2 regions of the Coprobacillus cateniformis genome follow, and region 2 is predicted to be linked to the other one. Evidence: riboswitches for the same ligand, from Rfam matches in the RefSeq annotation. Region 2 holds a riboswitch; the other holds the start of a gene.

Region 1 (3,493 bases), 1.7 Mb from region 2:
AATTTTTTTATATTCAATTGTTGCAACTACAACTGCACCACCCAAATCTAGCATTAAATCTTTCATTGTGTCAGCAAGAGCCTCATGCCCAACGAGAGGAACATCATCTTTATCATAAAGTGTTGATCGTGTAGATTTCATATATTGTTGGTTATTTGTATGAAAAATGTCATCAACAGTATATTCTCCAATTTCCCAAACAGCTCCAATTGCTAGTGCAACACTAACAACAGTTAAACTCATAAATAAAGGAGATATAGAGAGCGGTATTGTATATTCTTTATCTAGATATTCAATAACAATAAATCCAACATATGCAATAACTACTCCTGAAAAGGCATGAAGGATAGAATCCCAGTAAGGTATTTTTCCATAGAAGTTAAAAACATCACCTAAAATAAAACCACTAAAAGCAAAAGAAATTAAGATAAAGTCAAGAAGATTTGGTATTTGAAAATGATATTTATCTTTAATAAATTGAGGTATTCTTAAAACCAATAACATTCCCAATAACTGAACCATTGTAAAAATTAAACGACCTTTATTGGCATCCTGACGTGTAAATAATAAAAATATTGCAATTCCTAGCATCAAGACAACTAACCAAAAGATTATCTTTCTAGAAATAATCAAATAATAAGGTTTCTTTTCTTTCAATTTTGAATTCATGATATAACCTCCCTAGGCATACTAACATCCTTTTATGAACTTAAGATAAATCATGGTTCAACAATAGTCTCCATGATTCGATTAATTTTTCAAGCGAATAAGTGGCATTGGCTGGAGATGTTGATGGTAAACAAATATCTTCCTTTTGTGTGACTGGAAAAATATATTTTTGGTATAACTGATGTGCTTTTTTACCATTCGTATATATCGTTTCAATAGAAGTTTCTTCGATTAAAGAATTGATATCGTTAACCAGAACATTTTCAATAGAACTATCACTTGAACCAACAATATCACAACTCGCAATAACATCCCATACAGCAATATGGTGTTTTAATAAAAATGCTTTCTTATCCTCAATTGTTTGAAGTTTTAGATCGAATAACTGTTCAAATATTTTCCAAAAACGATTTTGAGGATGATGATAAAAGAATTGCCCCTCACGTGACTTGACTGATGGAAAAGAACCTAAAATTAAAAGATAAGAATCTTTGTTATAAACTGGTTGTATATTATGATATTGTTTCATAACAGAATTTACTCCCTTCTTTTTTTATTTCTTCTATTATATCAATTTACAAATAAAGAAAAAAGGTATATGATTATATATGCAGATGATGTGAATCATTGACCCATCTTTCAAAATTGAATAGAGTCTTTGTGGCAGGGTGTAATTCCCTACCGATGGTAAAAGTCCATGACCCACAATAAGTGGTTGATCTGGTGTGATTCCAGAACCGACGGTAAAGTCCGGATGAGAAAAGACATTTTCTGTGCACGCCTAGACATTTTTTGTATAGGTTATTTTTTTTAGAGAAAGAAGGAGACAGATTATGAAAAACATGAATGTAAAAGAAATGACAACATTGGGAATTTTATCAGCTTTAGCAATGATTTTGAGTTTATTAGCTTTTTTCCCACTTGTTCCAGCAGTACCTTGGCTTACCTATGATCCAAAGGATATAGTGATTGTTATTGGTGGTTTTATTTATGGACCTTTTGCGGCATTTCTCATGAGTTCTATTTGTGCTGTTCTTGAAATTGTTTTTAAAGGAGGCACAATTATTGATGTCATGATGAATATTATTTCCACTTGTGCGTTTGCCTGCGTCGCATCAACAATTTATAAGAAGAATCGAAGTAAAAAAGGTGCTATTATAGGTCTAGTGAGTGGAATTGTGGTTATGACAGTTTGTATGACAATATGGAATTATATTATTACACCCATTTATTATAATATGCCACGAGAGGCAGTCGTTTCTATGTGGTTACCAGGAATTGTTTTGTTTAATATACTAAAAGCCAGTTTGAATGCTGGAATCACTTTATTACTATATAAGAGTGTTGTAACAATTCTTAGAAAGACACATTTGGTGGAAGGACAGGGACAACATGCAAAAAGTTCAGGACTCATTATTATTGGTTTGTTTATTACAATTTCAATCATTTGTGTTGTATTAGCTATTCAAGGCTTAATATAGGAGGAAAAGAGATATGGAATTTAAAGAAGCTGTAGAATTTTTATTTGAAAAATTGGCACCATCAAAAATTATGGCATTAGCATCAAGCGTTGATAATCATGTGATGGTCAGAAATGTAAGTTGTTTAATTTATGACGATGCGATTTATTTTAAAACTGATAAGAATTTTAGAAAAACAAAACAGTTGTATGAAAATCCACGTGTTGCTTTATGTTTTAGTGGTATTCAAGTTGAGGGTGTTGCGACTATAAAAGGTTTAGTAACTGAAGAACCTGAACGTAAATTTGAGAAACTTTATCAAAAGTATTTATGGGGAAGTTATAATGCTTATAGTCATGAAGATACTGAAATTTTGGTTGAAGTGAAACCATCTTTTGTTGAAATTTGGGATACAGATGAGAAAAATAAGGCTTATCAAATCTTTATTGACTTTGATAAGAAAGAAGTTGAATATAAAAAATATGATGAATAATTCCAGACTTATCTGGAATTTTTCTGATTTTAGATATATTATAAGTTGGTCAATAAATATGAAACATAAATAAAGGGTAGGTCAATGAATTGAATATTAAGTAAAATTATGGAAAAGAATGATAATAATTATCAATAAATATGAGTTATGTTGCTATTTTTCTTGTCAAAAAAGTGAAAAAAGGGTACAATTTTAATGTTTTTTGAATAAGGAGAGGAAGGTTGAAATGTTAGAAAAAATCTTTAAATTAAAAGAAAAAGGAACAACTGTTAAAACTGAAGTTTTGGCGGGTGTAACGACTTTCTTAGCAATGGCGTATATCCTAGCTGTAAACCCACAAATGTTAGGTGAGACAGGTATGAGTATACAGGGTGTATTTTTAGCAACTGCTATTAGTAGTGCTGTTGCTACAATCATTATGGGATTACTTGCTAACTATCCAGTTGCATTATCTGCTGGAATGGGAGTAAATGCTTTATTCACATACACAATTTGTTTTGGTATGGGATTAAGCTATCAAGGTGCATTGGCTTGTGTCTTTGTATCAGGTATTATTTTCTTAGTTATTTCTATTACTGGACTAAGAAAGATGATTATTAATGCCATTCCTGCTCAGTTAAAATTAGCAATTGGTGCAGGTATTGGTTTCTTTATTGCATTTATTGGATTAAAGAATGCAGGTATTATCATACCAAGTGAAGCAACAGCTGTTGCATTGGGAAATTTAAAAGATCCAGCGGTTATATTAGCAGTTTTTGGTATCTTAGTTACAATTATTTTATTAGCTAAAAAAGTTCCTGCTGCTGTTTTCTATGGTTTATTAATCACTGCAGTTGCTGGTATTGTGGCTGGGTTGTGTGGTATCAAGGGG
Region 2 (3,493 bases):
ACTCATAGGCATACAGATTAAGCCTTTTGCATAAGTCGCCATAAAATTAACATTTTCTGTTGTCGCAAATTGTGCCGAACAAATTAAATCCCCCTCATTTTCTCTCTCTTTATCGTCCATAACCAAAACAAGTTTTCCCTCTTGTAACGCCTGCAATGCCTCTTTTATTTTTTGATATTTCATAATTCCTTTATCCTTTCTGCTAAAATCCGTATCGGCATAACAACTCTTTCGACAACTCTGTTTCATTGCTGTTGTCTATGAGTTTCTGCACATATTTCCCTAATATATCATTTTCAAGGTTTACCATATCCCCGACTTGTTTATTCTTGAGAATTGTTTGCTCCAAAGTATGAGGGATAACGGATACCGAAAAATCTGCTTTCGATACTTTTGCGACAGTAAGACTAATACCGTCAATAGCAATCGAACCTTTTTCAACAATTAGATTTAAGATTTCTCTTTGCGTATTGATTTGATACCACACCGCATTTTTGTCTCTACGCACAGACGATATTCTGCCTGTCCCATCAATATGCCCCGTAACAATGTGACCGCCCAACCTGCCATTCATAGGCATAGCTCTTTCTAAATTCACAAGGCTTCCATGTCTTAACAGGCTAAGAGCCGTTCTGTTCCATGTTTCATTCATCACATCAACTGTAAAAGATTGTCGAGTGAAACAAGTAACTGTAAGGCAGATACCATTGACTGCTATGCTGTCGCCTAAATGTATATCCTCTAATATTTTTGAAGCTTTAATGGATAGTTTACAGTTACAAGTATCTTTCTGTATTCTTTCTACTTTACCGATTTCTTCTATTATTCCTGTAAACATGGATAAATCACTTCGCTTTCTATGAAATAATCATTTCCCACTTGAGAAAAAGCATATGGTTTAAGCATAATGGCGTCATTAGGAAAAGCAACACCTTGACCACTTACAGGGCTTTTTGCACTCCCACCAAATATTTTAGGTGCTATATAAATTTGCACCTCATCAACAATCTGTTGCTCAAGAGCACTCCAATTCATTGCACTTCCACCCTCTAAAAGTAGACTGTCTATCTGCATATTTCCTAAACATTGCATTAAATTCATTAAGTCAATATGATTACCTTTTTTCTTCGTATAAATAATTTCACAACCACATTTTCTGTAAAGAGCAATCTTACTTTCATCAATAGAAGAAGTAGCGATATATGTTTTAATGTCATTCGCTGTTTTGATAATTTTTGATGTAATGGGTGTTCTTAAATCTGTATCACATACGATACGAATAGGATTTTCCCCGTTTTCTAATCGGCATGTCAGTAAAGGGTCATCTTGAATAACGGTATTCACTCCTACCATGATCGCAGTAACCTTATGCCTGAATTGATGTACTTGTTTTCTCGCTTTTTCGCCACTTATCCATTTTGATTGATTTGTATAAGTTGCTATTTTCCCGTCCATTGTCATTGCATATTTCATAAAAACATAAGGAATATGCCTTGTAACATATTTTCTAAAAACTTTGATTAACTGTTGACACTCCATTTCTAAAATTCCTATCACAACTTGAATGTTGTTTTCCTCAAGTACCTTTACACCTTTTCCAGACACAATAGGATTACAGTCTAAAGTTCCGACGACTACTCTTGTAATGCCACTTTTAATAATTGCTTCTGTGCAAGGTGGTGTCTTACCATAGTGACAGCATGGTTCAAGTGTTACATAAAGTGTTGCTCCTACAGGTGACTCCCTACAATTTTTTAATGCATTTCTCTCTGCATGCAATCCACCAAAGATTTCATGGTATCCCTGTCCTATAATTCGATTATCTTTTACAATTACTGCCCCAACCATAGGATTAGGATTGACATAGCCAGCACCTTTTTTTGCCAGTTTTATTGCTAATTTCATGTATTCTGTATCGCTCATTTTTACACCTCCAAAAAAATACATGCCTTGAATAAAATCTATCCAAGACATGCAAAAGAGGATTTATGCGATTAAAGAAAATGCTCTGAAACAATATAAAATCATTCCAGAGCACGCAAAAAAAGCATAAACTTACTTTCATCTTCTTTCATCCAGACTATACTGTCGGCTTTGGAATTTCACCAAATCATGCCTTTCGGCTCGTGGGCTATACCACCGGTAGGGAATTACACCCTGCCCTGAAGATAGTTATTCAATTACGGACAATTATAATATCTGATATTATATCTGTCAATAAAAAGTTTTTTTCTCGTTTATCCAAATACAATAATTTGCAAGCAGGTAAACACAGGTTATTTCTTAATATCCTTTTGTTTGGGAAACTCCCCTTTCCCATTTTGAAACAGCTGATTCAGTTACATATAATTGTTCTGCTAATTCTTTTTGAGTTAAATTTCTTTCTTTGCGTTTCTTCACAATAAATCTTCCAAACGTACTCTTCTCTTTCATAATAAGCCTCCTCATACTTTAACTCAGTTATATAGTGTGTAAACAATTTTGTCAACAAAATGACCAAAATAACAACTCGACTCTTAAGCCAGTCTCTATTCTATTACGATTTTGACAAAAAAAATGAAGTATAAATAATACCTCATTTACTTATGATAAGTTTCATTTTTCATAATCTTGAATGCACGATAGACTTGTTCAATAAGAATAAGTCTCATTAATTGATGCGGAAAAGTCATTGGAGAAAAACTTAACCTCAATTGAGCACGAGACAGTATTTCTTCACCATGTCCTAATGAGCCACCAATCACAAAAACAATTGTACTTTTTCCATCAATCATACATTTTTCAATATGTTTAGAAAAAGCCACAGAATCCATTTCTTTGCCACTGACATCTAATAAAATCATATAATCATCTTGTTTGACTTTATCTAAAATTTTTCGTCCTTCTTTAGCTTTCACTAACATTTCCTCTGCCAACGAAGCCTTATCAGGAATTCTTTCATCCATAACTTCAATCATTTCTATATCTGCATAAGCAGATATTCTTTTTGCATATTCCTTAATACCATCTTTTAAATACTTCTCTTTCAGTTTCCCTACAGTTATAAATTTAATTCTCATGCTTTCCTCCAGAAACAACATCAACTTGACTTGCAACCTTAATATAATCAAATTTTATATTTTGTTCATCAAAAATAGAGTAATAAGTTTCTAATGCCTTTTCAGCTGTATTTGCCTCTTGCGATAAGTGGGCTAAAATAATCTCTTTGGTTTTGTCACCAATCATTTCACTCATTAATCTTGCACTATATTCATTATTTAAATGGCCAACATCATTTAAAATCCTATTCTTTAAAAACATTGGTCTTTTTGTATTCATTAACATCTGAATATCATGATTACTTTCAATTATATAATAATTTAAATTATTCATATATTTTCTATTCTTTTGTGATACATAACCTGTATCAGTCATATACAATAAAGTTTCATCTGTTGAAATGACGAATCCTATAGGGTCACTTGCATCATGGGAAGTTTTTAAAGTCAAAACA

Evidence for each region. A riboswitch is a leader RNA that binds a small molecule or an ion and turns the genes downstream of it on or off. The one in region 2 is predicted to bind FMN.
Region 1: it holds a riboswitch for FMN, as region 2 does, so the genes downstream of both, GQF29_RS03265 (ECF transporter S component) here and ribD (bifunctional diaminohydroxyphosphoribosylaminopyrimidine deaminase/5-amino-6-(5-phosphoribosylamino)uracil reductase RibD) in region 2, are expected to answer to the same signal.

What each region holds. Positions count from the first base shown of each region.
Region 1 is NZ_WSNW01000001.1:643,215-646,707, reverse strand. It holds gene GQF29_RS03275 (DUF2238 domain-containing protein) at 1-669, opposite strand, end outside; gene GQF29_RS03270 (DNA-deoxyinosine glycosylase) at 710-1,198, opposite strand; FMN riboswitch at 1,320-1,439, shown strand; gene GQF29_RS03265 (ECF transporter S component) at 1,503-2,150, shown strand; gene GQF29_RS03260 (pyridoxamine 5'-phosphate oxidase family protein) at 2,164-2,622, shown strand; gene GQF29_RS03255 (NCS2 family permease) at 2,849-3,493, shown strand, end outside.
Region 2 is NZ_WSNW01000001.1:2,380,951-2,384,443, reverse strand. It holds gene GQF29_RS11685 (bifunctional 3,4-dihydroxy-2-butanone-4-phosphate synthase/GTP cyclohydrolase II) at 1-183, opposite strand, end outside; gene ribE (riboflavin synthase) at 203-838, opposite strand; gene ribD (bifunctional diaminohydroxyphosphoribosylaminopyrimidine deaminase/5-amino-6-(5-phosphoribosylamino)uracil reductase RibD) at 823-1,923, opposite strand; FMN riboswitch at 2,060-2,174, opposite strand; gene GQF29_RS11670 (helix-turn-helix domain-containing protein) at 2,284-2,433, opposite strand; gene rlmH (23S rRNA (pseudouridine(1915)-N(3))-methyltransferase RlmH) at 2,580-3,059, opposite strand; gene GQF29_RS11660 (MBL fold metallo-hydrolase) at 3,049-3,493, opposite strand, start outside.